DNA from 2 places in the Spirillospora sp. NPDC048823 genome. Region 2 is predicted to be linked to the other one. Evidence: riboswitches for the same ligand, from Rfam matches in the RefSeq annotation. Region 2 holds a riboswitch; the other holds the start of a gene.
The links. Region 2 has a riboswitch for glycine ahead of gcvP (aminomethyl-transferring glycine dehydrogenase). Riboswitches for the same ligand answer to the same signal wherever they lie in the genome.
Positions count from the first base shown of each region.

Region 1: it holds a riboswitch for glycine, as region 2 does, so the genes downstream of both, gcvT (glycine cleavage system aminomethyltransferase GcvT) here and gcvP (aminomethyl-transferring glycine dehydrogenase) in region 2, are expected to answer to the same signal.

Region 1 covers NZ_JBICUT010000011.1:112,278-127,699, reverse strand. The annotation lists gene ACGFK0_RS24645 (ferritin-like domain-containing protein) at 1-484, shown strand, start outside; gene ACGFK0_RS24640 (SDR family NAD(P)-dependent oxidoreductase) at 553-1,416, shown strand; gene ACGFK0_RS24635 (hypothetical protein) at 1,913-2,350, opposite strand; gene ACGFK0_RS24630 (ATP-dependent DNA ligase) at 2,360-4,012, shown strand; gene ACGFK0_RS24625 (hypothetical protein) at 4,037-5,143, opposite strand; gene ACGFK0_RS24620 (PLP-dependent cysteine synthase family protein) at 5,232-6,329, shown strand; gene ACGFK0_RS24615 (M50 family metallopeptidase) at 6,319-7,617, opposite strand; gene ACGFK0_RS24610 (hypothetical protein) at 7,862-8,182, shown strand; glycine riboswitch at 8,233-8,329, shown strand; gene gcvT (glycine cleavage system aminomethyltransferase GcvT) at 8,495-9,589, shown strand; gene gcvH (glycine cleavage system protein GcvH) at 9,659-10,048, shown strand; gene glyA (serine hydroxymethyltransferase) at 10,051-11,307, shown strand; gene ACGFK0_RS24590 (L-serine ammonia-lyase) at 11,363-12,736, shown strand; gene ACGFK0_RS24585 (carboxymuconolactone decarboxylase family protein) at 12,808-13,389, opposite strand; gene ACGFK0_RS24580 (hypothetical protein) at 13,379-13,714, opposite strand; gene ACGFK0_RS24575 (winged helix-turn-helix transcriptional regulator) at 13,953-14,399, opposite strand; gene ACGFK0_RS24570 (thiolase family protein) at 14,439-15,422, opposite strand, start outside.
Region 2 covers NZ_JBICUT010000008.1:42,423-57,844, forward strand. The annotation lists gene ACGFK0_RS19755 (tetratricopeptide repeat protein) at 1-748, opposite strand, end outside; gene gcvP (aminomethyl-transferring glycine dehydrogenase) at 866-3,742, opposite strand; glycine riboswitch at 3,805-3,912, opposite strand; glycine riboswitch at 3,913-4,007, opposite strand; gene ACGFK0_RS19765 (YbhN family protein) at 4,275-6,782, shown strand; gene ACGFK0_RS19770 (MerR family transcriptional regulator) at 6,856-7,461, opposite strand; gene ACGFK0_RS19775 (bifunctional nuclease family protein) at 7,803-8,273, opposite strand; gene ACGFK0_RS19780 (MerR family transcriptional regulator) at 8,416-9,147, opposite strand; gene ACGFK0_RS19785 (FHA domain-containing protein) at 9,201-9,734, opposite strand; gene ACGFK0_RS19790 (DUF881 domain-containing protein) at 10,046-10,810, opposite strand; gene ACGFK0_RS19795 (small basic family protein) at 10,807-11,139, opposite strand; gene ACGFK0_RS19800 (DUF881 domain-containing protein) at 11,156-12,061, opposite strand; gene ACGFK0_RS19805 (response regulator transcription factor) at 12,099-12,791, opposite strand; gene ACGFK0_RS19810 (LysE family translocator) at 12,893-13,531, opposite strand; gene ACGFK0_RS19815 (PLP-dependent aminotransferase family protein) at 13,631-14,968, shown strand; gene ACGFK0_RS19820 (sugar phosphate nucleotidyltransferase) at 14,981-15,422, opposite strand, start outside.

The sequences.
Region 1 (15,422 bases), on a different contig from region 2:
CAAGCAGATCCTCGCCTACGTCATGCAGGACGAGGCCCGCCACGTCGCGTTCGGCCGCCTGGCCCTCCGCGACTACTACAAGCAGCTGTCACCGGCCGAACTCCGCGAACGCGAGGACTTCGTCATCGAGGGCTGCTACCTGATGCGCGACCGCATCCGCGGCCGGGAGATCTGGACCAACTTCGGCATCGACCCCAAAGAGGTCGACGAGATGGTGGAGAACTCCCCCTACATGCGGATGTTCCAGAGCCTGCTGTTCAGCCGCATCGTCCCGTGCGTCAAGGACATCGGCCTGTGGAGCGAACGCATCCAGAAGACCTACGACGACATGGGCGTCCTGGACATGTCCAAGGCCGACCTCGACGCCCTCATGAGCCAGGACGAGGAGATCGCCGACAAGATCGACACCGAGCGCTTCGCCGCGGAGGAGGCCGCCCGCAAGGCCGAAGTCGACGCCGTCATCGCCGACGCCGCGGCGGGCTGAGTACGGTTGGATCCGGTTTCGTCTGCAATCCCAACCGTCCCGGACTCGGACAATCTCGGAGGTCTCGCATGCCACTCGCGCACTTCGACGGAGCACTCGCCGTCGTCACCGGAGCCGGCAGCGGAATCGGCCGCGCCACCGCCGTCGCGCTGGCCGGACACGGCGCGAGCGTCATCGCCGCCGACATCGACCTCCCCTCCGCGGAGAAGACCGTCGACCTCGCCAAAACGGTCGGCGCCGGCGGCACCGCGTACCAGGTGGACGTGTCCGACGCCGAGGCCATGGAGACCTTCGCCGCCCAGGTCAAGGAGACCCACCGGGTCCCCGACATCGTCGTCAACAACGCCGGCATCGCGGTCGCCGGCCCCTTCCTCGACACCAGCCTGGACGACTGGGACCGCATCATGGGCGTGAACCTGTGGGGCGTCGTCCACGGCTCCCGCCTGTTCGGCAAGCAGATGAGCGACCGCGTCCACACCCTCCCCAACAAGCCCGACAAGCCCAACTTCGGCGGCCACATCGTCAACGTCGCGTCCGCCGCGGCGTTCGCGCCCTGGCGCGCGATGCCCGCCTACTGCACGACCAAGTCCGCGGTCCTCATGCTCAGCGAATGCCTGCGCGCCGAACTGGCGGGCTCCCGCATCGGCGTCACCGCCGTCTGCCCCGGCTTCGTCAGCACCGGCATCGTCGAGCACGGCACCTACGTCGACGGCGACGCCTCGTCCCGCGACCGACTCCAGCAGCGCGGCCAGAAGGCCATCAAGCTGCGCAACTACCCGCCGGAGAAGGTCGCCGAGCGGATCGTCCACGCCATCATCAAGAACAAGGCCGTGGTCCCGGTCAACTTCGAGGGCCACCTCCTGCACACCCTCTCCAGGGTGTCCCCCGCGGCCCTCCGGCTCATAGCCAGAATCCCCACCTCCCGGGGGTAGCGCCCACGTCCGGGCGCGGCCCTCCCTGACCCCTCCCTCGGTGAGAGGAGATGGATCATGCCCTCCGATCTGTTGTCGAGCGATGGCCGGCTGCGTACGTGGACGGCGCAGATCCTGCCCGCGACGTGTGGATCAAGGCGGGCCTGCTGGAACGATAACCCGTTCCACTCCGCGGCCTTTTATCTTGATGTCGAACCACGTATTAGAAAATGGTTCGCGAACAGCGGGCCATTGGTCTGGACACCGGAACGAAAAGGGCCGCGGAGCGGGGTCCACTCCGCGGCCCGTCGACGTAACGGATTGCTGACCTGGGGTTATCACACCCAGGATATTCCTACCGATTGCACGGTCACGTCGTCGACCTCCTCCTCCCAGGCGTTGCCAGCACGCCGATCACATGGCCTCGGCATGGAACATGATCGGCGTACCCCTCCCCTATTACCGCAACACCCTAGAAGGTGTTGACAGAAAGTATGGCATGGTCGGCCGATTCAGGTCAGAAATGATTTAGCGCACTGAGCACTTCGCGGGCGGCGGCGGTGGCCCTGCCGAGGCACGCCCGCTCCCGCTCGTCCCCGCCGCCCGCACCGGACGCCTGCTCGCTGTAGCTCACCGTGAAGACCGCGTTGCGGACCCGGGCGGTGACCTCTCCCACCACCGTCGGCTCGGCCTCATCGGCCTTGAACCAGCGGTACGCCTCGTCGCCGATGCCCCGGTGGCGCTCAAGCGTGTACGTCCGGAACAGCGGGGCCCCGTGCGCCTGCGCCCACTGCTCGTCGTAGTAGGTCTCGGCGTCCTTCACCGGGGTCGGGGTGTTGCCGGGCGTGTACAGGTGCGCCTCCACCCGGAGCCGGCGGACTGCCCGCCCCGTCGCCGGCGTCCCGGCGGCTCCGGCGCGGAGTAGACCCGGTGGATTGTCAGACCCCGTGGTCAAAATGGGAGGGTGCTGATAGCCGAGATCACGCGGACGTCGCAGGCGGTGGCGGGCACCTCGGGCCGTAAGGCCAAGGTATCCGCGCTCGCGGAGTGCCTGCGCGCGGCGGAGCCGGGCGAGGCCGCGACCGTGGTCGCCTACCTGTCCGGTGAGCTGCCGCAACGCCAGATCGGGGTCGGGTACGCGTCCCTGCGGGAGATCCCGCCGCCCGCCGCGGAGCCGTCCCTGACCGTCCCGGAGGTGGACGCCGCGTTCACCGAGATCGGCGCGGTCTCCGGGCCGGGCTCGGTCGCCCGGCGGCGCGAACTGCTGGCGGCGCTGTTCGGCCGCGCCACCCGCACCGAGCAGGACTTCCTGATCAGGCTGCTGGCGGGCGAGCTGCGGCAGGGCGCGCTGGACGGGGTGATGGCCGAGGCCATCGCGGCGGCGGCCGAGGTCCCGTCCGCGGAGGTGCGGCGGGCGTTCATGCTGCGCGGGTCGCTGGGGCCGGTCGCCACGGCCGCCTTCGCGGACGGCGTCGGCGGGCTGCGCGGGTTCGCGCTGGAGGTCGGGCGGCCGATCAAGCCGATGCTCGCGGCGTCCGCCCCGTCCATCGACGACGCGTTCGGCAAGCTCGGCGACGAGGCGGCCGTCGAGTGGAAGCTCGACGGGATCCGCGCGCAGGTGCACGTGTCCGGCGGCGAGGTGCGGGTGTTCACCCGGACGCTGGACGAGATCACCTCCCGGCTGCCCGAGGTGGTGGCGGCCATGCGGGAGCTGCCCGTCCGGGCGGCCGTGTTCGACGGCGAGCTGATCGCGCTCCGGCCGGACCGGCGTCCCCACCCGTTCCAGGTCACCGCCGCCCGCACCGCCACGCGGACCGCCAAGAACACCGAACCCGTACCGCTGTCGGTGTACCTGTTCGACGTCCTGTACCTGGACGAACCCGAGGCCGCCCCGGAAGGCACGGACGGTCGTCCCCCTGCGACGAACGACGAGGCCGAAGGCGCGCCGGGCGGCGGTCGCTCCGCGGAGGGCGGTCGCTCCGAAGAGGGCGGGGGCGATCTGCTCGATGCGGCGGGCGCGGTGCGGTACGAGGCGCTGGCCCGGGTCGTCCCCGAGGAGCTGCGGATGCCCCGGATCGTCACCGCCGACCCCGCGCGGGCCAAGGACGTCTTCGACGAGGCGGTCGCGCGCGGCCACGAGGGCGTGGTCGTCAAGTCCCTCGACTCCCCCTACACGGCCGGGCGGCGCGGCGCCGGCTGGATCAAGGTGAAGCCGCGGCACACCCTCGACCTCGTCGTCCTCGCCGTCGAATGGGGGCACGGCCGCCGGCAGGGGCTGCTGTCCAACCTGCATCTCGGTGCCCGCGACCCCGAGACCGGCGGGTTCGTCATGCTCGGCAAGACGTTCAAGGGCCTCACCGACGAGATGCTGGCCTGGCAGACGAAGCGGCTCCGCGAACTCGCCGTGCGCGAGGACGACTGGACGGTGCACGTCCGGCCCGAGCTGGTCGTCGAGATCGCGTTCGACGGTGTCCAGCACAGCCCCCGCTACCCGGGCGGCATCGCGCTCCGCTTCGCCCGCGTCCTGCGCTACCGGCCCGACAAGTCCGCCGCCGAGGCCGACACCATCGAAACCGTCCGCGCCGTCACCCCCGTCATGGACTGGCCCCCGGACTAGCCCCCGGCCCCGGGCCGGGGCGGGTCAGCCGGATGTCCCGGCTCGGGGGCGCCCGCCGGTCGGCGGTTCCTCCTCCTCCGGGGACTGGCGAGCGTCGCGTTCCGGGGCGGGCGGGCGGTCGCGGCGTCTGGACGCGGCGCGTGTCCTCATCCGGGACGCGTTCCCGCCGCGGGTGACGGCGCCGCGCCGCGCACGGGTCTGGGCACGGCGCCGCGCGCGGGCCTCGGCGCGGCGTTCGGCCCAGGTCCCGGTCTTGCGCCGGAAGGGGGACGCGGCCTTGCGCTCCGCTCGGGCCGCGGCCCTGCGCTGCACGCGGGCGAGCCGCCGGCGGCGGGCGCGCTCGGCCGCCTCGTTGCGGCGCTGCAGCAGCTCGGGCGGGATGAGGTCGTGCCGTCCCGCGATGAACTCCTGCACCCAGATCTTGCCCCGGATGAGCGGCCGGCGGATCGACTTCTCCCGCCGGACGGCCCGCTGGTACCTGCGCGACTCCCGGTCGTACCGCCAGCGCGACCAGGGCGACCCGGGCCGCGCCACCCGGATCGCGCCGATGACCAGCAGCGCGGGGACGAACAGGCCGATGAGCCCGGTCCAGATCTTGCCCTTCAGCAGCGTCAGCACGGCGAAGGCGAGGTTGACGACGAGGAACGCGGCGTAGAAGGGCGACATGGAGCCGGCGCCGGCGCCGGAGTCCAGCCCGAGGCTCTCGTAGCCGAGCGGGTGGACGCCGAGCAGCAGCAGCCCCGTCACGGCGATGGCGACGAAGACGGCGTCGACCGAAGCGCGGCCCTTCTCCGTCCAGTAGACGTCGCTGAGGTGCAGGATCAGCGCGAACTCGTCCAGGACGAGGGCGGAGCCCATCCCGAACACGACGGCCGCCGCCAGGTCGAGGCCGACGAACGCGTCGGGGACGGCCAGGCTCGCCACGCCGCCCGCCAGCATCAGCACGACGCCGAACACGACATGGTGGATGTGCACGTCACCGGCGGTCACGTTCCGGAACCACCGCACGTTCGAGCGGATCAGCCGGACGTTCACCCGCGTCAGCACAAAAGTGATCATGAACGCGACGAAGAAGCCGAACAGCGGAAGCCGCCCGGTCTCCACGATCCGCGCGTCGAACATCCCGATCATCTGCCCCCCGTAGCCTCCATCATGCCCGGTGACATGCACGGATATCGTGGGACGCGGCCGATCAGCGACGATCCGAGGAGAAACCGCCGTGACCCGCATCGAGGACCGCTGCGACCCCGGGTACCGGGCATGGATCTCCGAGGCCGTCCGGCTCGTCGACGCCGACGCCAACCGCAGCGCCGACACGCACCTGCACGTGTTCCCGCTGCCGCCGGAGTGGGGCATCGACCTGTATCTGAAGGACGAGTCCGTCCATCCCACCGGTTCCCTGAAACACCGGCTCGCGCGGTCGCTGTTCCTGTACGGGCTGGCGAACGGCTGGATCCGCGCCGACACGACGATCATCGAGGCATCCAGCGGATCGACGGCGGTGTCGGAGGCGTACTTCGCGCGGCTGCTCGGGCTGCCGTTCGTCGCGGTGATGCCCGCGTCCACCAGCCCGGAGAAGATCCAGCTCATCGAGTTCCACGGCGGCCGCTGCCATCTGGTGGACGACCCGTCGTCGATCTACGACGAGTCGCGGCGGCTGGCGGCCGAGTGCGGCGGGCACTTCATGGATCAGTTCACCTACGCCGAGCGGGCCACGGACTGGCGCGGCAACAACAACATCGCCGAGTCGATCTTCGAGCAGATGCGGCTGGAGCGGTTCCCCGAACCGTCCTGGGTGGTGGTGGGCGCGGGCACCGGCGGGACGTCCGCGACGATCGGCCGGTACGCGCGGTACCGGCGGTTCCAGACGCGGCTCGCGGTCGTCGACCCGGAGGGGTCGGCGTTCTTCGGCTCGTTCGCCGACGCGGACCCGGAGCGGACGGCGGCGGGCTCGCGGATCGAGGGTATCGGCCGTCCCCGCGTCGAGCCGTCCTTCATGCCCGCGGTGATCGACCGGATGATCCGGGTACCGGACGCGGCGTCCGTCGCGGCGATGCGCTGGACGAGCGAGGTCAGCGGCCGCGACGTCGGCGGCTCGACCGGCACCAACATGTGGGGCGCGGCGGTGCTGGTCGCGCAGATGCGGGCGGCCGGGGAACGCGGCAGCGTCGTCACGCTGATCTGCGACGGTGCCGAACGCTACACCGGCACCTACGGGTCGGACGCGTGGCTGGCCGAGCAGGGCCTGGACATAGGGCCCTACCTCGCCGCGCTGAACGGTTTCCTGAAGACCGGTGAGCTGCCCGCTACCCTGTGAAACGGACGGGGTTGACGAGGTCGGCGTAGATGAGCAGCCCGCCCATGATGATCAGCACGGCCGCCATCACGTAGGTCACCGGCAACGCCTTGGCCACGTCCACATAGCCGGGGTCGGGCCTCCGGAAGACCTTGGCGAACGCCTTCTTGATCGCCTCCAGGAGGGCGCCTGCGATGTGCCCTCCGTCCAGCGGCAGCAGCGGGACGAGGTTGAACATCCCGACCGCGAGGTTCAGCGACCCGAGCAGCATCACGAAGTAGGAGACCTTCTCGGTCCCGGTCAGGGTGTCGGACGCGGCGACGTCCCCGCCGATCCGGCTGACGCCGACGACCCCGATCGGGCCGTTCGGGTCGCGTTCCTCCCCGCCGAACGCCGCCTCCCAGATGCCGACCATCTTCTCCGGCATCCGCACCAGCGCGCCCGCGGTGCGGGCGGTGAGGTCGCCCATCGTGCTCGCGACCGCGCCGGGGCCCTGCCGCTCGACGGCGCTGGTCGGCGTGATGCCGAGGAACCCGACCTCGACGATCTTGTCCGGGTCCTCCAGGTGGTACATCCGGTTGCGGGTGATCGGGACGTTCAGCTTCACGTCCCGCCCGTCGCGCTCGACGGTCATCGGCACGGTCTGCCCGCCCGCCCCGCGGATCAGCTCCTGCAGCTGCCGGTAGTCGTCGATCTTCTGGCCGCCGAACACGACGATCTGGTCACCGGCCTGCAGCCCGACCTGCTTCGCCGGGGTCGGCGCGGCGTTCGCCGGGCACTCGGTGAGCTCGGACTGGCTCGCCGGCACCATGCATTCGGCGACCTCCCGGATCACCGGCTGCGGCTGGTTCGTGCCGATGCCCATCAGCAGGATCGCGAAGAACACCACCGCCAGCAGCAGGTTCATCGCGGGCCCGCCGGACATGATCAGCAGCTTCTGCCACCACTTCTTGCCGTAGAAGACGCGGGTCTCGTCTCCCGGCCGAACCTCCTCCAGCGCCACCCCGCGCGCGGACTCGATGAGCCCCTGGAACGGGCCGGTGCTGGCCTGCCGGATCTTCCCGGGTGCGTCTCCTTTGCGCGGTGGCAGCATCCCGATCATCCGGATGTAGCCGCCGAGCGGAATCCATTTGATCCCGTACTCGGTCTCGCCGCGGCGCCACGACCACATCGTCGGACCGAACCCGACCATGAACTGGGTGGTCCGCACCTTGAACAGCTTGGCGAACGAGAAGTGCCCGAGCTCGTGCAGCGCGATGGACACCAGGAGGCCGAAGAACAGAATCAACGCTCCAGCCAGGTATGCCATGCGGCTAGCCCCTCCGGTCGTGCACCCCGCTCACCGGGGGGTGGTCTCCAGCAACCCAACTCAGAGTACGGCACGGCTCCCGGTTTGGTTGAACCAGCGCGCAAGGCGGCCGGACGCCCTCACGGCCCCGAATTGGAACCGAGTTGCTAAGCGGCCCCCACGCCATTGGCACGCACGAGAGTATTCGCGCGCCACGCCACCTGCGCATCATGGCGGCCCCACCCCGGTCCATGGAGGTACTGCCTTGAAACGCGGTCATGTAGCGGCCCTGGCGTTGATGCTCGCCCTGGCCGGATGCGGCGGCTCCGGCGACGGCGGCGGGGCCGCCGAGTCACCCGGCCCTTCGTCCTCGTCGTCCGGCAAGGGGACGACGGTCCTGCCCACCCCGCCCGGGCAGTCGAAGGCGGCCAAGGCGTTCAACGACTGCATGCGCAAGCAGGGCGTTGAGCTGCCCAGCCCGAACCCGACCGCCACACCGGCCGAGAAGGAGATCAAGAAGCGCATGACAGCCCTGCGCGCGTGCATGAAGGCCCTGTCGTCGTCCCCGCCCGCCCAGCCGCGCTGAATCCGGCGGTATCGGACGCACGCAGAGGAATGCAATACTGGCGCAGCCGATGATCCCGTGCGGGAGAGTCCCTTGCAGCCGGTGAGGGACGCCGAAGGAGCAAATCCTCCCCGGAACCTCTCAGGCACCATGGACCGCACGGGTACGGCGACCTCTGGAAAGCGGGGGCCCGGGTCCCCCGCCGAAGGTGAAAGCCCGCCCCGGTGGCGGGTGAATCTCTCAGGCGCCGATGACAGAGGGGGAGGCACCGAGCCGACCGGTGCGCGAGTGGGACGATGGACCATACGCGCCCGCGACGAAGGAGCCGAACCGATGTCCGCCGACCCGACCGCGAAGAAGACGCCGCTGCACGACGTCCACCAGGACCTCGGCGCGAACCTCGTCGATTTCGCCGGCTACCTGATGCCGCTGCGCTACGCGAGCGAGACCGCCGAGCACCAGGCCGTCCGCACCGGCGCGGGGCTGTTCGACCTGTCGCACATGGGGGAGATCTTCGTCTCCGGGCCGGGCGCGGGCGCGGCGCTCGACTTCGCGCTGGTCGGCAGTCTCGCGTCGATGCCGGTGGGCAAGGCCCGCTACACGGTGGTCTGCGGGCAGGACGGCGGCGTCCTGGACGACGTGATCGTCTACCGGCTCGCCGACGCCACCTGGATGGTCGTCGCGAACGCCGCCAACACGGGCGTCGTCCGGGAGGCGCTGACCGAACGGGCAGCGGCCTTCGAGGCGGCCGTCGAGGACCGTTCCGGCACCTACGGGCTGATCGCCCTGCAGGGTCCCCGTTCCCAGGAAATTCTCGAAGGGTTCACCGACGCCGCCGTCGCCGACCTCAAGTACTACGCGGTCGTCGCCGGGCGGGTCGCGGGCGTCGACGCCCTCATCGCGCGCACCGGGTACACGGGCGAGGACGGCTTCGAGCTGTTCGTCGACGCGTCCGACGCCGTCGCGCTGTGGAAGGCGCTCGCCGGGGTGGACGGCGTCGTCCCCGCCGGGCTGTCCGCGCGCGACACGCTCCGTCTCGAAGCGGGCATGCCGCTGTACGGCAACGAGCTGACGGCCGAGACGACGCCGTTCGAGGCGGGCCTCGGCCGGATCGTGAAGCTGGACAAGCCGGGCGACTTCGTTGGAAAGACCGCCTTGGCGGCGCTGGCGCAGACCCCGCCCGGCCGTAGGCTCGTGGGACTGGTCGCGCGCGGGCGTCGCGCGCCGCGAAAGGGGTATCAGGTCGTCACGTCGGGCGGCACGCCGTGCGGGGTCGTGACGAGCGGCGCCCCGTCGCCCACACTGGGCACGCCGATCGCCTTGGCGTACCTCGACAGCGGCGCCGAGGAGACGGACCTCGCGGTGGACGTCCGCGGCCGGCACGAGCCGGTGGACGTGGTCGCCCTCCCGTTCTACAAGCGTTCCTAGAAGAGAAGGTGTGAGGGTGCGGGGGTCACCCCCACAGTGACACCCCACCATGACCAGAAAGAAGTGATCGTGAGCGTTCCGGAGCAGCTCCGCTACAGCGAAGAGCACGAGTGGGTGTCCGGCCTCGGTGGCGAGGACGGCATCGTCACCATCGGCATCACCGCGCACGCCGCCGACGCCCTCGGGGAGATCGTCTACCTCGAACTGCAGCCGTCCGAGGGCGACGCCGTCGAGGCGGGCGAGCCCTGCGGCGAGATCGAGTCGACCAAGTCCGTCAGCGACATCTACTCCCCCGTCAGCGGCGAGATCACCGCGATCAACAGCGCGGTGGTGGACGAGCCCAAGGTCATCAACGACGACCCGTACGGCGAGGGCTGGATCTTCAAGGTCCGCATCTCCGACGAGCCGGGCGACCTGCTCGACTCCGTCGCCTACGACAAGCTGATCGAGGAGAGCTGATCTTGAGCCTGAACGATTCGCTCGCCGCGGCCGACCCGGAGGTCGCCGCGGCCGTCGCCGCCGAGCTCCGTCGGCAGCAGTCCACCCTCGAAATGATCGCCTCGGAGAACTTCGCGCCGGTGTCGGTCCTGGAGGCGCAGGGCTCAGTCCTCACCAACAAGTACGCCGAGGGCTACCCCGGCCGGCGCTACTACGGCGGCTGCGAGCACGTCGACGTCACCGAGCAGCTCGCCATCGACCGCGCCAAGTCGCTGTTCGGCGCCGAGCACGCGAACGTCCAGCCGCACAGCGGCGCGCAGGCCAACACGGCCGTGTACTTCGCGATGCTGCAGCACGGCGACACGATCCTCGGGCTCGACCTCGCGCACGGCGGGCACCTCACCCACGGGATGCGGCTGAACTACTCCGGCAAGACGCTGAACGTGGTGCCGTACCACGTCCGCGCGGAGGACGGCCTGGTCGACATGGACGAGGTGGCGTCCCTCGCGGCCGAGCACCGTCCCAAGATGATCGTGGCGGGCTGGTCGGCGTATCCGCGGCAGCTCGACTTCCCGGCGTTCCGGGAGATCGCCGACTCGTCCGGTGCCCTGCTCATGGTCGACATGGCGCACTTCGCCGGCCTCGTCGCCGCGGGCCTGCACCCGTCGCCCGTCCCGTACGCGGACATCGTCACGACCACCACGCACAAGACGCTCGGCGGCCCCCGCGGCGGCCTGATCCTCGCCCGCGAGGAGTACGGCAAGAAGATCAACTCCGCGGTGTTCCCCGGCATGCAGGGCGGCCCGCTGGAGCATGTGATCGCCGCCAAGGCCGTCGCCCTCAAGATCGCCGCCTCGGACGAGTTCCGCGCCCGCCAGTCCCTCACCGTCGAGGGAGCCAGGCTCCTCGCCGAACGTCTTCTCGCCGAGGACTCCGCCAAGGCCGGCGTGAGGGTCCTGACCGGCGGCACGGACGTCCACCTCGTCCTTGTCGACCTCGTGGACTCCGACCTCACCGGCCGCGACGCCGAGGACCGCCTGCACGGCATCGGCATCACCGTCAACCGCAACGCCGTCCCGAACGACCCGCGTCCGCCGATGGTGACGTCGGGCCTGCGGATCGGCACACCCGCCCTCGCCACCCGCGGCTTCACCACCGCCGACTTCGCCGAGGTCGCCGACATCATCGCGCTGGCCCTCCAGCCGGCCTTCGACCGCGACGCCCTGTCGGCCCGCGTGAAGGCCCTCGCCGACGAGCATCCCCTGTACCCGGACCTGTGACGGCACCGCGCCCCCTTCCATTCCGGGAGGGGGCGCGAGCTACAACGGAGTAGCAATGGCCATCAGCGTTTTCGACCTGTTCAAAATCGGGATCGGCCCCTCGTCCTCCCACACCGGCGGCCCGATGGCCGCCGCACACCGCTTCGCCCAAGCCCTGCACCGTGACGGCCTCCTGGAGAAGACAGCCTCCGTCCAGGTGGTGCTTTACGGTTCCCTCGGCCTCACCGGAAAGGGCCACGGCAGCGACAAGGCCGTCATCCTCGGCCTCGAAGGCGACAAACCCGAACGGGTCGACGTCGACGGCATAGACGCCCGCCTGGAGAGAATCCGCGAACGCGGAACCCTGCGCCTCTTCGACGACCACGAAATCCCCTTCGTGGTCAACGAACACCTCGTCTTCGAACGCAGGAAATCGCTCCCCGGCCACCCCAACGGCATGCGCTTCACAGCCCTCGACGCCTCGGGCGACGAACTGCGCACAAGGGTCTACTACTCCGTCGGCGGCGGCTTCGTCGTGGACGAGAACGCCACCGGTGCCGACCGCATCAAACCCGACGACACCGCCCTGCCCCACCCCTTCGACACGGCCGCCGAACTCCTCGAACGCTGCCGGGAGACGGGCCTGTCGATCTCCGCCCTCATGCTGGAGAACGAAAAGGCGTTCGGCCGGACGGCACGGCAGATCCACGACGACCTCCTGAACCTGTGGCACGTCATGTGCGCCTGCGTGACCCGGGGCTGCACCAGCGAGGGCCTCCTGCCCGGCGGCCTGAAGGTACGCCGCCGCGCACCCCAGCTGCACCGCCAGCTGTCCACCGAAAAGGCGTCCGACCCCCTCCACGCGATGGACTGGGTCACCCTTTTCGCCCTGGCCGTCAACGAGGAGAACGCCGCCGGTGGCCGCATCGTCACCGCCCCCACCAACGGCGCCGCCGGCATCATCCCGGCCGTCCTGCATTACTACGACCGCTTCGTCCCCGGCTGCGACGACGACGGCATCGTCCGGTTCCTGCTGACCGCCGGCGCGATCGGCGTCCTGTTCAAGCAGAACGCCTCCATCTCCGGCGCCGAGGTCGGCTGCCAGGGCGAGGTCGGCTCCGCCTGCTCCATGGCCGCCGCCGGCCTCACCGAGGTCCTCGGCGGCACCCCCGAGCAGGTCGAGAACGCCGCCGAGATCGGCATCGAGCACAACCTCGGCCTCACCTGCGACCCGGTCGGCGGCCTCGTCCAGGTCCCCTGCATCGAACGCAACGCCGTCGGCGCCATCAAGGCCATCAGCGCCGCCCGCATCTCCCTCCGCGGCGACGGCCGCCACTTCGTCTCCCTCGACAAGGCCATCAAGACGATGCGCGACACCGGCCGCGACATGCTCGACAAGTACAAGGAGACCTCCCGGGGCGGCCTCGCCGTGAACGTCATCGAATGCTGACACCGGGAGGCTGACGCGGGGAGGCTGACGCGGGGACGTACGGCCGGTCCGGGTGAACGTACGCGGTCCGGCTACCGGTAGCCGCGTTTGAGCAGGTATCTGGCTCCTGCCTCGTAGCCCTCGGGGGTGAGCGGTTCGAAGCCGAAGGCGTCGGCGAGCCGGTCGGTGATGTTGAAGGCGGCGCAGACCGCCAGCGCGTCCTGGATCTGCCGGGGTGAGGCACCGGCGGCCAGCACTTCCCGCATGTCCTCGGCGCCGGCCTTTCCCTCCCGGGTCAGCTTGCCGAGCATCCGCAGCGTGGCCCGCAGCGGCTCTTCGACGGGCGCGGTTTCGAGGTCGGCCAGCACCGCCGCGACCCGCGGCCCGTCCTGGTACGCCTGGCTTGCCGTCGCGGTGTGCGCGCCGACGCAGAACGCGGTCCCGTTCACTTCGGACACGTAGGCCGCCATCAGCTCCCGGTCGCCCACCGACCAGGCGGACGGCCCGCGCATCGCCTCGTGGGTGAACTCCTTGGCGCGGGCACCGTAGAAATCGGGCCGGTAGAAGACCAGCCTGGCGGCGTCCGGTACCGGATGCCTGGAGAACAGCCTGATGAGCGCGAACAGCACTTTGGTACCGCGGCCGTAACCATGGTCGAGGATGTCAAGTCGCATGATCCGGACTCCCCTGAGCGGTCGCTTCGGCCAGGGCCGCCAGTCCGGCTTCGTACTGCCGGGCGGACTGGCCGACCGCGGCGCATATCACCAGCTCGAAAAGCTGGTCCTCGGTGCAGCCCGACGCCTTCGCCGCGGCCAGGTCCGCCTCGGTGACCTGCGCCGGGCTGCCGGCGACCTTGCCGATCAGCGCGTCCAACGGCGGAGGGAGGCCGTCGTTGCCGAAGGCGCGCGCCCGCTGCTCCGCCGACGCCCGGCCCTCCCCGTTCAGCACGCGACCCACCAGGGCTCGGTACGCTGCCCGCTTCTTGTCCTCGTCCGGCACGGTGCCTCCACCTCCTTCATGACTGGGCTGTCCACCCTCATGTCTAAGACGAATGGCACGCCCCCGTACAGGACACGCAGCGATGAGTTTGTGAGGGGACCTCGAACCCGCGACGCGCGAGACGTACGACGGCGGCGTGACCAAGGTGACCTACCGGGACGCGGACGGCAATGAGATCAGCATCGGCGGCGGCCCCGGCTGACGCTCCCCGGACACCGCGCCGACGTCCTGGAGTTCCTCATGGGGTCAGGGCGCCGCGGCCGGTGGGCGAGTGGGCGCCCTGGCGGGCCTCGTTGCCGCAGTGGCGGCAGATGACCATGGGGCTGACCGGGTGCCCGCAGGAGTGCTGCCAGCGGACGGGCGGGTCGTCCGCGTGCAGGTGACGGTCGCCCCACCTCATCAGGACGAGCAGGACGTCGCACAGTTCCACGCCCGCGGGCGTCAGGTGGTATTCGTAGCGGGCCGGGTGGTCGCTGTAGCGCTCGCGGCGGATGATGCCGTTCGCCTCCAGTTTGCGGAGCCGGGACGCGAGGATGTCGCGGGACGCGCCGGTGTTGCGGACGATCTGGTCGAAGCGCCGCACCGCGTAGCTGAGCTCGCGGATGACGAGCAGGCTCCAGCGTTCGCCGACCAGGTCCAGGGTGTCGGCGACCGAACACTCGCGTGGATGGGCGTCCTTCGGCATACCGGGAAGCCTATCCGCGGGACCTGGCCGGCTCATCCGTCAGAGCCTCTCGATGACGGTGGCGTTGGCGAGGCCGCCGGCCTCGCACATGGTCTGCAGCCCGTACCGCCCGCCGCGGTCTTCGAGGGCGTGCAGCAGGGTCGTCATGATGCGGGTTCCGCTGGCGCCGAGAGGGTGGCCGATGGCGATCGCGCCGCCGCGGACGTTGACGCGCGCGAGGTCGGCGCCGGTTTCGCGCTGCCAGGCGAGGACGACGGGTGAGAACGCCTCGTTCACCTCGAACAGGTCGATGTCGGTGAGTGCGAGGCCGGCCCGGTCGAGGACCTTCTCGGTCGCCGGGATGATCGCGGTGAGCATCAGCAGCGGGTCGTCACCGGTCACGGCGAAGGCGTGGAAGCGGGCGCGGGGCCGCAGGCCGAGGCGCTCGGCGATGTCGGCGCCCATGACCAGGACGGCGGCGGCGCCGTCGTTGATCGGGGACGCGTTGCCCGCGGTGATCTTCCAGCCGATCTCGGGGAACCGCTCGGCCATGCGCTCGTCGTAGTAGGCGGGCTTGAGCCCGGCGAGGATCTCGGGGGACGTTCCGGGGCGGACGGTCTCGTCCCGCTGCCCCGTCCAGGCGACCTCGCGGTCGAACTCGCCGTTCTTCCATGCCTCGGCGGCGCGCCGGTGCGACTCGCCGGCGAAGGCGTCGAGTTCCTCGCGGGACAGGTCCCAGCGGGCGGCGATGAGTTCGGCGCTGATGCCCTGGCCGACGAGGCCGTCCGGGTACCGCTCGCCGAGCATCGCCCCGTACGGGTTGCTGCCGGGCAGCACGCTCGACCCCATCGGGACCCGCGACATCGACTCGACGCCGCACGCGATCGCGATGTCGTACGCGCCGCTCTGCACGCCCTGCGCCGCGATGTGCAGGGCCTGCTGGGACGAGCCGCATTGCCGGTCGACGGTCATGGCGGGGACGCTTTCGGGGAACCCGGCGGCCAGGACGGCCGTGCGGGTGATGTTGAGCGCCTGGTCGCCGAC
Region 2 (15,422 bases):
CGCCCGCCTCGGCGGCGCGTCCCCGCAGCGGCAGCGTCCGCGCCAGCAGCTCGGTGGCCAGCGGCCCCACCTCCAGGTCGGGCGGCTCCTCCCCCAGCGCCGCGCCGAACGCGCCGATCGCCTGATCGAGGTAGGAGATGCCGAGCGCCACGGCGAGCCGCGCGTAGGCGTACGGGGCGGTGGCCCGGTCGATCAGCCTGAGCCCGGCGGCGAGGATCCGCTGGGCCCGCGCGGGATCGCCGCGTTCCAGCAGCCGCTGGGCCAGGTCGTGCGCGGCGGGCGGCCCGTACTCGGCGTCACCGGTCCCGATCACCGCCTCCCAGTGCTCGCGGGCCTCGTCGAACTCGCCGGCGTCGTCGGCGATCCGGGCGAGCGCCAGGTGGGCGGGCGGAAGGTAGGCGGCGTTGCCGAAGTCGACCACGACCCGCCAGGCGGGCGCCGCCCGGCCGTGCTCACCGGCCCGCTCGTGCGTGAGGGCCAGATGGTAGGCGGCGCGCGGCCCGTACTCGGGATCCCCGGTGGCGATCGCGGCGCGGTCCGCCTCCCGCGCCCCCTCCACGTCACCGGAGTCGTCGAGGACGACGGCCAGCCCCAGCGCGGCCTGCGCCCGCCAGGGCGTCTCACCGAGCGCGAGCACCCTCTCGAACAGCGGCGCCGCCCTCTCCGCCGCACCGTTCTCGGCGAGGTTCCGCGCCTCCTCGCACAACTGCGCCGGGTCGTCGGACACACGCTCCGGTGACTCGCTCATCGATCTGCCCTCTGGGGGTCGGGGTCGCCGGAAAAGCCTAGCGATCCGGCCCTTCCACGTCTCGCGGCGACACCCTGAACCTCACCAAGATCACGAATTGTGCCCCCGCTTCCGGGCTCAGTCCTCGAAGGCGTCCGGGGGCGGGCAGGAGCAGACGAGGTTGCGGTCGCCGTACGCCTGGTCGATGCGGCGGACGGGCGGCCAGTACTTGTCGTCGCGCAGGGCGGGGACGGGGTAGGCGGCCTCCTGGCGGGTGTAGGCGTGCTTCCAGTCGTCGGAGATGAGGCAGGCGGCGGTGTGCGGGGCGTTCTTGAGGGGGTTGTCCTCGCGGTCGTAGCCGCCGTCGGCGACCCGCTGGATCTCGCGGCGGATCTCGATCATGGCGTCGCAGAACCGGTCGAGCTCGGCGAGGTCCTCGGACTCGGTCGGCTCGATCATCAGGGTTCCGGCGACGGGGAACGACAGGGTCGGGGCGTGGAAGCCGTAGTCGATGAGGCGCTTGGCGACGTCCTCGGCGGTGATCCCGGTCTCCTTCGTGATCTTCCGGAGGTCGGCGATGCACTCGTGGGCGACGAGGCCGTTGCGGCCGGTGTACAGGATCGGGTAGTGCGGCGCGAGGCGGGCGGCGAGGTAGTTGGCGCCGACGATCGCACCCTCGGTGGCGGCGCGCAGGCCGTCCGGGCCCATCATCGCGATGTACGCCCAGGAGATCGGCAGGATGCCCGCCGAGCCCCACGGCGCCGCGGAGATCGGGCCGACGCCCGTCTCGGGGCCCGCCTCGGCGCGGAGCGGGTGGTTCGGCAGGAACGGGGCCAGGTGCTCGCGGACGCCGATCGGCCCGACGCCGGGGCCGCCGCCGCCGTGCGGGATGCAGAACGTCTTGTGCAGGTTGAGGTGCGAGACGTCCGACCCGAACTCGCCGGGACGGGCCAGGCCGACGAGCGCGTTGAGGTTGGCGCCGTCCACGTAGACCTGGCCGCCGGCCTCGTGCACGGCCGCGCACACGTCGGTGATCGTCTCCTCGAAGACGCCGTGCGTGGACGGGTAGGTCACCATGATCGCGGCGAGCCGGTCGCCGTGCCGGCCGATCTTGGCGTGCAGGTCGTCGAGGGCGACGTTGCCGCCTTCGTCGCACTTGACGACGACGACGCGCATCCCGGCCATGACGGCGCTGGCGGCGTTGGTGCCGTGCGCGGACGACGGGATCAGGCACACGTCCCGGTGCCGCTCGCCGCGGGATGCGTGGTAGCCGCGGATGGCGAGCAGGCCGGCCAGCTCGCCCTGCGAGCCGGCGTTCGGCTGGACGGAGACTTCGGCGTACCCGGTGATCTCGGCGAGCGCGCGCTCCAGTTCGCCGATCAGCTCGACGTAGCCGGCGGCCTGGTCGACGGGGGCGAACGGGTGGATGTCCGCGAACTCCGGCCAGGTGATCGGCTCCATCTCGGCGGTGGCGTTCAGCTTCATCGTGCAGGAACCGAGCGGGATCATGGAGCGGTCGAGGGCGATGTCCTTGTCCTGGAGTCTGCGCAGGTAGCGCAGCATCGCGGTCTCGGAGCGGTGCGCGTGGAAGACCGGGTGGGTCAGGTAGGGGCTCTCGCGGCGCAGCCCGTCCGGGAGCGCCTCGGCCGCCTCGGCGGCGCCGGCGGCCGGGACGCCGAACGCCTCCAGGACGGCGGTGACGTGCCGGGGCAGCGTCGTCTCGTCGCAGGCGATCCCGACGTGGTCGGCGCCGGCGGGACGCAGGTTGATCCCGCGCTCGCGGGCCGCGGCGACGACCTCCGCGGCGCGGCCGGGGACGCGGGCGAGGACGGTGTCGAAGAACGCGTCGTGGACGATCTCCACGCCGCCGCCGCGCAGCCCCGCGGCGATCTCCGCGGCGCGGCGGTGCGTCCGCTGGGCGATCGCGGCGAGTCCCTCCGGCCCGTGGTAGACGGCGTACATGCTCGCCATGACGGCGAGGAGGACCTGCGCGGTGCAGATGTTGCTGGTGGCCTTCTCGCGCCGGATGTGCTGCTCGCGGGTCTGCAGCGCCAGCCGGTGCGCGGGGGCGCCGCCGGCGTCGACGGACACGCCGACGAGCCGTCCGGGGAGCTGCCGCTGGATCCCCTCGCCGACCGCCATGTAGCCGGCGTGCGGGCCGCCGAAGCCGTACGGGACGCCGAACCGCTGCGTCGAGCCCACGGCGATGTCGGCGCCGGACTCGCCCGGCGGGCGCAGCAGCGTCAGCGCGAGCAGGTCGGCGGCGACGACGACCCTGGCGCCGCGGTCGTGCGCCTGGCCGATGACCGGCTCCAGGTCGCGGACGGCGCCGGACGCGCCCGGGTACTGCAGCAGCACGCCGAAGAAGTCCCCCTCGGGAAGCCCGCCGGCCAGGTCGGCGGTGACCACCTCGATGCCGAGCGGGACGGCCCGCGTCCGCACGACGTCGATCGTCTGCGGGAGGGCGTCGGCGTCGACCAGGAACGTCCCTGGGTCCTTGCGCCTGGAGACGCGGTGGGCGAGGGCCATCGCCTCTGCGGCGGCGGTTCCCTCGTCCAGCATGGACGCGTTCGCGACCGGCAGGCCCGTCAGGTCGGCGACCACGGTCTGGAAGTTCAGCAGGGCCTCAAGGCGCCCCTGGGATATCTCCGGCTGGTAGGGGGTGTAGGCGGTGTACCAGCCGGGGTTCTCCATGACGTTGCGCAGGATGACGGCCGGGGTGACCGTGCCGTGGTAGCCGAGGCCGATCATGGACGTCAGGACGGTGTTGCGGGCGGCGAGCTCGCGCAGCCGTTCCAGCGCGGCGGGCTCGCTCAGCGCGGGCGGCAGGTCCAGCGGCCTGGACGTGCGGATCGCGGCGGGCACCGCGTCGTCGATGAGGGCCTCGATGCCGGAGTAGCCGATCACGGCGAGCATCCGGGCCTGGTCGGCGGCGGAGGGGCCGACATGCCGGTCGGCGAACGTGGAACGGGGGTGCTGCGGCGAGGCCACGGGGGCGAAGAACTGGGCGGTCATGGAGAGCCTCCTGGCTGCTGCGATGCTCAGATCCGCCGCCGGCGCGGGGCCGGCGGCCGGTCTCCCCCTCTGTCATCGGCACCTGAGAGCTTCACCCGCGCGGCGGGGTTTCCCCTTCGGTGAGACGCCCTTCCCCGCGTGCGGGGACCGACGCCTGCTTTCCAGAGGTGCCTCGCCCAGCGGTCCTTTTGCCTGAGAGGTTCCGGGGAGGTTGCCCCTTCGGCGCCCCACGCTGGCGGCGTGGGGTCTCTCCCGCACAGGGTCGACGGCATGTCCTCGACAAACCCTACCCAAAGCCGCGGCCCGGGATCGGCCCTCCCCGGCCCGGCGCGAGCGACCGGCGGCATCCCGCCTTACCAATGAGTAGGATATGGAGGTCTGACCTGGGAGGTAACGGGCCTCGGGGCCTCGGGACGCGAGATGGGGCTGCCGGTGCACACACGACGGCCGGACGGCCGCCGGCCGCTCGACGGCGCGCCGCCGGTTCTGGGACGCTGATCGCGATGACGGATGGTCAGGGCGGCGGTACGGCGTGACGCAGACCCGCGACGGAACGGTGCGTCCCAGGCAGGGCGCGGCCTCAGGTGTGCCCGTCGACGAGCCCGCCCAGCCCGACCGGATCCGCCGCCCGTCGGACGCCATCAGGTTCGCCGCGTCGGTGACCGGCCTGGCGGCGGTGATGCTGCTGGTGTCGTTCGCGAAGGGGACGACGCACGGCCTGCACGCCGACATCCAGGAGGGCACCGCGCACGCGCCCTGGCTGCTGCTGTCCCTGGCCACGCTGATCTCCAGCTTCGGCGTGCTGGCCGCGCCGATCGCGTTCGGCATCGAGCGGCTGTTCCACAAGGACGGGACGCGTGTCGCGATCGCGCTGCTGGCCGCCATGATCGCATTCGGGATCACGGTCGGGCTGGACGACCTCGTGGTGCGGGCGGCGCCCGGCGGCGTCTTGGACTCGCTGATCTGGGGCGGCACGGAGACGGCCCCCATCCACACCGACATCGCCCCCGTGATCGCTTTCGTCAGCGCGGTCGGAATGGCCGGGCGCGCCCGGTGGCAGGCCGCGACGTGGACGATGATCGGGCTGGCGGCGCTGACCGGCCTCACCGCCAACTACGCCTCGGTGTCCGCGCTGGCGGCCACCTACTTCCTCGGACGCGCCATCGGCCACGGCACCCTGTACGTCGTCGGCACGCCGAACCCGCGTCCCGCGGGCACGGCGGTCGTCGCGGCGCTCGAACGGCTCGGGCTGCGCCCGGAGCGGGCCGCGCGCCTGGACGACCCCGCCGGCGGCGCCGAGGAGACCCGCCGGTACGGCGTCGTCCTCGCCCCCCGTCCCGAGGACGGGGACGGGGACGGGGACGAGGAGGGGGACGGCGGCGGTGCGCGTCTCCCGGTCCGCCACGGCGGCCGCGGCGAATGGGACCTCGAACTCCGCGTCTTGGACCGCGACCAGCAGACGGCGGGGGTGCTGTATCGCGTCTGGCGGCTGCTGCGGCTGCGGTCCACGACGACGGGGCGGGCGCTGCGGTCGCTGCGCAGGTCCCTGGAGCAGGAGTCGCTGATGGCGTACGCGGTGGACGCCGCGGGCGCCCGGACCCCCCGTCTGGTCGGCACGTCGGAGGTCGGCACGGAGGCGGCGCTGCTGGCGTTCGAGCACGTGCCGGGGCGGCGGCTCGCCGACGTCCCCGGCGAGGAGATCACCGACGCGCTGCTGACGGACGTGTGGCGGCAGTTCCGTTCGCTGCAGGCGGGCCGGCTCGCGCACCGGCGGCTGCAGGACGAGGCCATCGTGGTCGGCGGCGACGGCCGCGCCTACATCACCGACCTGCGGGCCGGGGAGACCGCGTCGGGCGACCTGGCGCTGCGGCTCGACCTGGCGCAGCTGCTGACGACGCTCGCGCTGCGGGCGGGGCCGGAGCGGGCGGTCCGCACCGCCGCGTCGGTGCTGGGCGAGGAGCCTCTGGCCGCCGCGGTGCCGCTGCTGCAGAGGGTGGCGCTGTCGCGGACGACCCGGACGGCGCTGCGCCACGACCGGGAGGTGCTGACCCGCATCCGGGAGCAGATCGTCCGGTTGAAGCCGGAGACGGAGGTCGCACCGGCCAGGCTGGAACGGTTCCGGCCCCGGACGATCTTCAGCATCGTGGCGCTGTCGATCGCGGCCTACATCGTCATCCCGCAGGTCGCGAGCATGGACGTGGGGACCATGGCGTCCGCGGCGAGCTGGCACTGGGCCCTGGCCGCGCTGGGCGGGGCGGCCCTCACCTACGTGGCCGCGGCGCTCATGCTGATGGGGTTCGTGCCGGAGCGGCTGCCGCTGGGGCGGACGGTGCTGGTCCAGGTCGCCGCGTCGTTCGTGAAGCTGGTGGCGCCGGCGGCCGTGGGCGGCGTCGCGGTCAACACCCGCTACCTGCAGCGCTCGGGGCTGCGGCCCGGCCTGGCGGTGGCGAGCGTCGGCGCGTCGCAGCTGATGGGGCTGGTCACGCACATCCTGCTGCTGATCCTGTTCGGGTTCCTCACCGGCTCGACGACGAAGGCGACACAGGACCTCGCGCCGTCCCGCACGATCGTCATCGCGGTGCTGTCGCTGGGGCTGCTGGCGGGGCTGGCGATGACCGTCCCGCGGGTCCGGCGGGAGGTCACGTCGCGGCTGAAGAGCATGTTCTCCGGTGTGGTGCCCCGGCTGGTGGACGTCCTGCAGACCCCGAAGAAGCTGGTCACGGGAATGGGCGGGACGCTGCTGCTGACGGCGGCGTTCGTGCTCTGCCTGGACGCCTCGATCCGCGCCTTCGGCGGGTCGCTGCCGCTGACGACCGTCGTGGTGGTCTTCCTCACCGCCAACGCGGTCGGGTCGGCGGCACCGACGCCCGGTGGCCTCGGCGCCGTCGAGGGGGCCCTGACGCTCGCGCTGACGATCTCGGGGCTCACCGCGGAGACGGCGACGTCGGCGGTGCTGCTCTTCCGGCTTCTCACGCTGTGGTTGCCGGTCCTGCCGGGATGGGGCGCGTTCACCTACCTGCAGCGCCGGGAGTCGCTCTGATCGCCTGCCCGTGGTCGTCAGGCCGTGGTCGTCAGGCCGTGGTCGTCAGGCCGTGGTCGTCAGGCCGTGGTCGTCAGCCGGTGCGGCGGGCGCGCCGCCGGCCGGCCAGTTCGTCGTGGGGGTGCTCGGACGGGTCGTCGTCGGCGGCGGCGGCCCGCTCACCGGGTAGTTCCGCGAGGCTGCCCTCCACCTCCTGCCACACCCTCCCGAGCGCGATGCCGAACACGCCCTGCCCGCCTTGCAGCAGATCGACGACCTCGTCGGGCGAAGTGCACTCGTACACGCTGACGCCGTCGCTCATCAGCGTGATCTGCGCCAGGTCCCGGACGCCCCGGTCCCGCAGGTGGGTGACGGCCGTGCGTATCTGCTGCAGCGACACACCGGTGTCCAGGAGCCGCTTCACGACCTTCAGGACGAGGATGTCGCGGAAGCTGTAGAGCCGCTGGCTGCCCGACCCGTGCGCCGGCCGCACGCTCGGCTCCACCAGTTTCGTGCGCGCCCAGTAGTCGAGCTGCCGGTAGGTGATCCCCGCCGCCGAGCACGCGGTCGGGCCGCGGTAACCGACATCCTCCGGCGGCGCCGAGACCTGGGTTTCGAAGAGCAGGCCCTGCTCTCCGGCCTGCCGGGACGCCATGTGCCTGTCGGGGGTCGCCTTGCCCTCGCCGCTGCTCACCGCCACGCGGACCTCCGGCTTCTATCAGCCCGTGCCGCTTCGTCAAGGGGGTTTGACGAATTACACCACGGGTGTTCCACCAGCACGGTAGGTGCCGGTCAGGGTGTGGTCAACGTTCACCGTCGGCGCGTCGCATGCCCGGATGAACCGGCTTCACGTGGGCAAACTGCGCACCTTCACCGCCTCACCACTCTTACCCCGGAGGCCGCCCGGTAAAAACCGGCAGGTCCGGGGCGATGCACAACCAATCGCGGCAGGGCATGACCATACACCCGAGGGTGACATTCCCCACGTTCGCTCTATGCCCCGCGCAGTCGCGGTCATGCGGACCCGGCGGCGGGCGTCCGTCAGCCCGCGCGGCCGAAGTCCTCCGGGGAGATGGTGTCGAGGAACTCGCGGAACTTCTCCACCTCGTCCTCCTGCTCGTCCGGGATGGCCACTCCGGCCTCTTCGAGGACGTCCTCGCTGGCGAAGATCGTGGCGCCGGTGCGCAGGGCCAGGGCGATGGAGTCGGAGGGGCGGGCGCTCACCTCGACGCCGTTGGAGAAGATGAGGTCGGCGAAGAAGATGCCTTCGCGCAGCGCCGTGATGTTGACGGTGCGGAGCTGCACGCTGAGGGCGTCGAGCACGTCGCGGAACAGGTCGTGGGTGAGGGGGCGGGCGGGCAGAACCCCCTGCTGGGCGAAGGCGATCGCGGTCGCTTCCACCGCCCCGATCCAGATGGGCAGGTAACGATCGCCCTCCGTCTCCTTCAACAGGACGATCGGCTGATTGGAGGGCATCTCGACCCGGACGCCGACGACCTCCATCTGCTTCACTGCGGCTCCCTGCTGGTTCTCGCTATCTCGATCACCACGTGCAGCGGATCGATTCGTGACCGAACCCTGTAGCCAACGTACACCCCGCCCCGGACAGCTCGTGTTGCCGCGGGTCCGGCAAAATCCTCCGCGGCGCCCATGATCAGCGGTCGAGGCTTTCACGGAGACCGGCCGACACCAGGGCGGCGTGGAGCCTGACCGACAGGGCGGCGATCTCCCGCGCGATCTCGGCGGCCTGCTCGTGGGCGCCCCGGCTGCGGCGCCGCAGCTGCGGCGCGACCATCTGCTCGATGAGGCCCGCCTGCCGGTCGGCGGCGGCCTTGACCGCCCGCAGGTGCCGGACCTCGAATCCGAACTCGCCGAGCGCCGCGGCGGCCCGCGCGATGCTGAGCGCGTCGCCCTCGTAGTGCGCGCCGGCCCTGCGGACGAGCCCGTACTCCTCCAGCCTGGCCAGGAGGGCCTCGTCGATGCCGGCGCCGTCCAGGAGCTGGCGGCGCGTCAGCCGGACGGCGGGGTCGTCGGCGGTGGTGTCGGCGGCGACGAGCGTGCGGGGGCGGCGCTGCGGCGTACCGGGGTCGCCGGGCTTGCGGGAGCCGAGCGGCGGAACGCTCTCGCCGCGGTCGCACGCCTCCAGATGCTGCCGGATGACGCGCAGCGGCAGGTAGTGGTCGCGCTGCGCGGCGAGGACGAACCGGAGCCGCTCCACGTCGGCGGCGCCGAACTTGCGGTAGCCGGACGGGCTGCGCTGCGGCTCGACCAGGCCCTCGGACTCCAGGAACCGGATCTTGGAGATGGTGATGTCGGGGAATTCGGGCCGGAGCAGCCCGAGGACGTCCCCGATCGTCATCAGGGACCGGGCTGGCTGCGCGTTCAAGGCCCCTCCCATCGTCGCCGCGACCTCGTGTCGTGCTCGCCGTGCTCCGCCGGTCAGCCGTGCGCCGGGTTGGTCAGGAACACCAGCCGGAACTTTCCGATCTGGACCTCGTCGCCGCCCGACAGCGCGGCCTGGTCGATCCGCTGCCGGTTGACGTAGAGGCCGTTGAGGCTGCCCACGTCGCGGACGGAGAACGCACCGCCCTGGCGGGAGAACTCGGCATGCCTGCGGGAGACGGTGACGTCGTCCAGGAAGATGTCGCTCTCGGGGTGCCGGCCGGCGGATGTGCGGTCCTTGTCGAGGAGGAAGCGGCTGCCGGCATTGGGGCCCCGCTTGACCACGAGCAGCGCCGTCCCCGGAGGGAGGGCCTCCATGGCCATCTGGTCGGGGCCGGCCGGCTCCTCGGCGCCCGCGTCGGTGTCCAGGGCCTCGAACCCGCCGATGGAGATCGTGGACGTGGACTCACCAGGGGACTCGCGGGGAGGCGGCGACGGCGAACTCCGCGTCAGCGGAGTGCCGCAGTTCGAGCAGAAGCGGGCATCGTCCGGGTTGGCGTGACCGCACTGCGTGCAGTAGACGCTCGGCATCGATCGGCTCGGCCTCCTACCATCGGCGTACCGCCCGCGGCCGTCCCGCCGCAGCGGGAGCCGCCTGCGCCACGCGCATCCATCAAACCAACCCACGCCGGGGACCCGTCCCCCGACCACGGTCCAACTCACCGGCCGCTCACGCGACGGTCGCCGCAACTTACGCGGGTATTACCCGAGGGGTCAACTGGAACGGTGAGCCGACCGGTCCAAACTACATTCGTCAATGATCGCAGGTCTATGCCGCCGCGCGGACGGCCCGATCGCGACGCCTGTGCCGGGCGCCCGGTTCACCGCTTCCCCCGTTCCCTCTACGGAGACCGTATCGCGCCGACGGTCACTTTCGCGCGCGGGTTGATCAGGACGGACGCCCCCGCTCCCTGGAGCGTCTTCACCAGGCCGCCGGGGATGTTCAGGGCGGTCGTCATCGTGTGGGGGTCGCCGATGGCGAGGAAGCGGTACGGGGCGGTGAGGGGCTCCCCGTCGGCCAGGATGCCGCCGGGGCCGTCCAGGAAGTAGGTGTCGACCCCGGCGCGCACGTTGTTGACCTGGACGACCTCCGCGCCCGCGTCCCGGAGTTCCTCCAGGGCGTCGAGCAGGTTGATCGCCTTGACGCCGCCGCCCGGGTCGCCGACCACCATCTCGATGCCGGGCCCCTCGGCGGGGACCGTTCCCGCCAGCAGGCCGTAGGTGGCCGCCCGCTCGCGGGCCTCCTCCAGCGCGGTCTCGCCTTCGGCGTCCCGTTCCAGCTCGGCCCTGGTCTCCTCCAGCTCGCGCAGGTCGCCTCGCAGCCGCTCGGACCGCTGGCCCAGATCGGACAGGATTCCGACGAGCTCGTCCTGCCGCGCGGTGGCGAACGTGGTGTCCCGCCCGGTCGACTCGACCTGGGCGACGACGGCGAAGCCCAGCAGGAGGCACAGCACCCCGCCGGCGAGCTGGCCCCGGCTGACTCGCGGCCTCAACAGCGCGGCGAGCCCGCGCAGGCCGGCGGGCTCGGCCGGACGCTCGTCCGCGCCGGTGTCCGGACGCCCGTTCCCGGGCCCGCCGTCCCCGCGTTCGCTCTCGTTCATCGTCATGCCCCGAACAGCCTCCGCCGGATGCCCGCCACGTTGGAGAAGATCCGGATGCCGAGGACGACCACGACACCGGTGGACAGCTGGGAGCCGACGCCGAGCTTGTCGCCGAGGAAGACGATCAGCGCGGCGACGACGGTGTTGCCGACGAAAGAGACCACGAACACCTTCTCGTCGAAGATGCCCTCCAGGCGGGCGCGGACGCCGCCGAACACGGCGTCCAGCGCCGCGACGATCGCGATCGGCAGGTACGGCAGCAGCCAGAGCGGCACGTCCGGCTGCAGCAGCAGGCCCAGCGCCACGCCGATCACCAGCCCGATGAGCGCGATCACGCCCGGGTCACCTCTCTCACGGGCCGTCCTCCCCGCGGGGGACGGCGTACCGCAGCCGGACCGGCCCCGCGGCGGGCAGGCGCACGTCCGGCGCGCGGCGCGTACGGTACCTGATCCGGTAGCGGTCCTTCAGCGCCCGCAGGCGCCGGTCGGCGGCCGAGCCCGCGAAGGCGTCCCGCAGGCCGCCGGGGTCGCCCAGCGCCGTCACCTCGTAGGGCCGGGCGAGCGGCCGGTAGTCGACCATGATCGCCTCACCGGCGGTGCGGATCGCGGTCGTCGCCGTGAGCCGCTGGCCGTTGACGGCGATCGCCCGGGCGCCCGCCGCCCAGAGCCCGTTCACCAGGACCTGGAGATCCTGATCATAGACGCGGGCGCCCGCGGCGGCCTCGTCCCGCGTGCCGGGCGCGTCCGGATCGCCGCGCGGCGCGTCGTCCAGTGTGATCACCAGGCCCTCGCCGGCGACGGGCGCGGCGGCCGCCGCCGCGGCCGCGCGGGCCAGCCGGGCCCGGGCGCGGCGGCCGGCGTCGCTGCGGGCCAGCGCCGCGGCGCGCCGCCGCTCGGTCTCGGCCCGGAGCCGGCCGAGCCGGTGCTGCAGGCCGTCGGTCTCGGCGGTGCGGGCGTTGATCTCGCCGACGAGCCGGGAGCGCTGCTCGGCGGCGACGGGCTCGCTGCGGCGCACCTCCGCCCCCGCGACCGTGACCAGCGCCCCGGTGAGGACGAGGACGAGCAGGACACCGCTCCCCCGCAGCCGTCCCCGCCGGGGGCCGGGGGCGCCCGGCCGGTCCGCGCGGCGGGCCCGCCGCGCGGCGGCCTCCGCGTACCCGGGGTCGAGGAGCTTGCCCGCGAACAGGTCGGCGAGCAGCGACATGGACGCGTCGGGCCGCCGCCATCCGGGGGCGTCGTCGTCCTTCCGCGCGATCATCGCCCCATCATGGCAAGGGACGGCGGACGGCGCGGCATCAGCCGTCCCTCGGCAGGCGGAGGATGTACCCGACCCGCGGCACCGTGTGGATGAGGCGGGGGCCGCGGTCGTCGAGCTTGCGGCGGAGGCGGCTGATGGAGGTCTGGACGACGCCGTCGCCGCCGTCGAAGTCGTAGGGCCAGACATGGTCGAGGAGCCGCCTTTTCGCCAGCACCCGGCCGGAGTTGAGGAGCAGGTAGCGCAGGAGGGTGAACTCGGTGGGGGTCAGGCCGATCGGGACGCCGCCGCGCCGTACCTCGCAGGCGTCCTCGTCGAGTTCCAGGTCGGCGATCGTCAGCCGGGCCCGTTCCCGCGCGGAGGGCCGGGTGCGGCGCAGCACGGCGCGGATGTGCGCGATCAGCTCCGCGAGGCTGAACGGCTTGGCCATGTGGCCGTCCGCGGCGGTGGTGGGGCCCTTGGACTCGTCCCCGGCGGCGTCGCGGTCCGCGAGGAACACGACCGGCGCCTCGCAGCCGGCCCGCCGCAGCCGGGTGCGGGCGTCCGCGCCGGGCCCGTCCGGCAGCATCGCGTCCAGGACGATCAGGTCGGGGCCGAACCGCGGGACGCCCGCCAGCGCCTCGGCGGCGGACCCGGCCACGGCCGTCTCGAAGCCCTCGTAGCGCAGCGCGGTCGCGACGAGCTCCGCGAGGCGGGCATCGCCGTCCACGACGAGGATCTTGGTGGGGGTCACGTGCCCAGTCTTCCCGCTGATCGCCGTGGGCCCGCACGCGGGCCCTCCGCTGCGGGCCGGGCGGTGGCGATACGGGCGGTGGCGATACGGGCGGTGGCGGGTCAGGCGGTGGCGGGGCGGCCGAGGCCCATGTGGACGGCGAGGCCGGCGAGCACCGATCCCATCAGGTAGCGCTGGGCCCGCTGCCAGCCGGGCCGCCGGGCCAGGAACACGGCGATGCCGCCCGCGCCGAGCACGATGAGGGCGTTGACGGCGACGGCGACGGCGATCTGGGTGACGCCGAGCAGCATGCTCTGGACGGCGACGTGGCCGCGGTCCGGGTCGGTGAACTGCGGCAGCAGCGACACGTACAGGATCGCGATCTTGGGGTTGAGCAGGTTGGTGACCAGGCCCATGGTGAACAGCCGGCGCGGCCGGTCGGCGGGCGGGTCCGCGGCGGCGAACGCCGCCGTCCCGCCCGGCCGGACCGTCCGCCAGGCCAGCCACAGCAGGTAGACCGCCCCGGCGGCCTTGATGGCCGTGTAGAGCGGCGGGACGAGCGTGAAGACGGTGGTGATCCCGGCGGTGGCGGCGGCGACGTAGACCAGGAACCCGGCGGTGACGCCGGCGAGCGAGATCAGCCCGGCGCGGCGGCCCTGCGCCACCGACCGGGACACCAGGTAGATCATGTTGGGGCCCGGGGTGAGGACGAGGCCGAGGGCGATGAGGGCGATGGCCGCCATGGCGGTGAACGAGATCATTATGCTCCTGGTGCATTGAATGACCCGAGCCTAGATCTCGTAACTTTCTCAGTGCAATAATTAAATTGATCTCGGTGCAATCAAACTTGGGGGGTGGCGATGGAGGACTACCGGAAAGTCGCGGACGCGGTGGCCGCCGAGATCCGGGCGGGCCGGCTGCGGCCGGGCGACCGGCTGCCCCCGCAGCGCACGTTCGCACGGGAGCGCGGCATCGCGAACTCGACGGCGAGCCGCGTCTACCGGGAACTCGCCCGGCGCGGACTCGCGGTGGGCGAGGTGGGGCGGGGCACGTTCGTCCGCGCGGCCGGGCGCCCGTCCGGCCCGGCGCTGTCGGAGCCGGCGGACGCGCGCGTCGACCTGGAGCTCAGCTACCCCGAGGTGCCGGAGCAGAGCGGGCTGATGGCCGCCGGAATGGAGCGGCTGCTGCGCCCGGACGTCCTCGGCGCGGCGCTCGGTCCCGCCGGCGTCACCGGGACGCCCGCCGCCCGCGAGGCGGCGGCCGCGCTGCTGGCCGCGCCGGGCTGGCGGCCCGAACCGTCCGGCGTCCTGTTCGCCGGGAACGGGCGGCAGGCGATCGCGGGCGCCGTGGCCGCCCTCGTGCCGCCCGGCGGGAGGCTCGCGGTCGAGGCGGTCACCTACCCGGTGATCAAGGGCATCGCGGCGCGGCTCGGCGTCACGCTCGTCCCGGTCGAGGCCGACGAGCACGGCCTGTGCCCGGACGCCCTGGCCCGCGCCCACCGCGGCACCCCGCTCGGCGCCGTGTACGTCCAGCCGACGCTGCACAATCCGTACGGGACGACCATGCCGCAGGAGCGCCGCGCCGACCTGGCCGCCGCCCTGGAACGGCTCGGCCTGCACGCGATCGAGGATCGCATCTGGGCGTTCCTCCGGGAGGGCGGCCCGGCGCCGCTGGCGGCGGCGGCCGCGGATCGCACCGTGCTCGTCGACAGCCTGTCCAAGCGTCTCTCCCCCGGCCTGAGCATCGGGTTCGCCGTCCCGCCCGCCGCGCTGGCCGGGCGCGTCGCCGCCGCCCTGCGCTCCGGTGCGTGGGCGCCGCCGGGGTTCGCGCTGGAGGCGGCGTCCGGCTGGATCGCCGACGGCACCGTCGAGTCGGTGACCCGCGCCAAGCGCGTGGACGCCGCGTCCCGCCTGCGGCTCGCCGGCGAGCTGCTCCCGGGCGCCGCCGCCCCGTCCGGCCCGTCCTACTTCTGCTGGTGGGACCTGCCGCCGCGGTGGCGGGCGGAGACCTTCGTGGCGGCGGCGGCGCGGCGCGGGATCGCCGTGACGCCCGGCGCCGCCTTCGTCGCCGGAACCGGGTCCGCTCCCCGCGCCGTCCGCGTCGGGCTCGCCTCCCCGCCCCCGCGGGCCCTCGCCGCCGCCCTCGGCGTCCTCGCCGAGATCGCCGCCGGGTCCCCCGAGGACGTTCCCGTCGACTGACGTCCCGCCGGGTCAGGAGCCCGCGCGTTCGACGACGACGGCCCACTCCTCCAGGAGCGCCTGCGCCGCGTCGGCGTCCGGCCCCTCGGCCCAGAGGTGCGTGACGGGCTCGGCGGGGTCGGGCAGGACGAGGACCCAGCGGCCGTCGTCCTCGACCACGCGGACACCGTCGGTGGTGTCGACCGTGCGGTCGCCGGCGGCCTCCACCACATGCCGCATCACGCTGCCCTTGGCCGCCCACGGCGTCGGGACGGAGCGGCGCAGCAGGTGCGCGTCCGGGATGCGGCGGTCGATCTGCGACAGCGTCAGCCGCGTCCGGGCGACCAGGCCGACGAGTCGGACGAACGCCGCGATCCCGTCGACCGTGCCGCTGAACTCCGGCATCAGGAACCCGCCCCGCCCGTCCCCCGCGAAGACCACGCTGGGCTGCGCGGCGGCCTTGGTGAGGACGTCC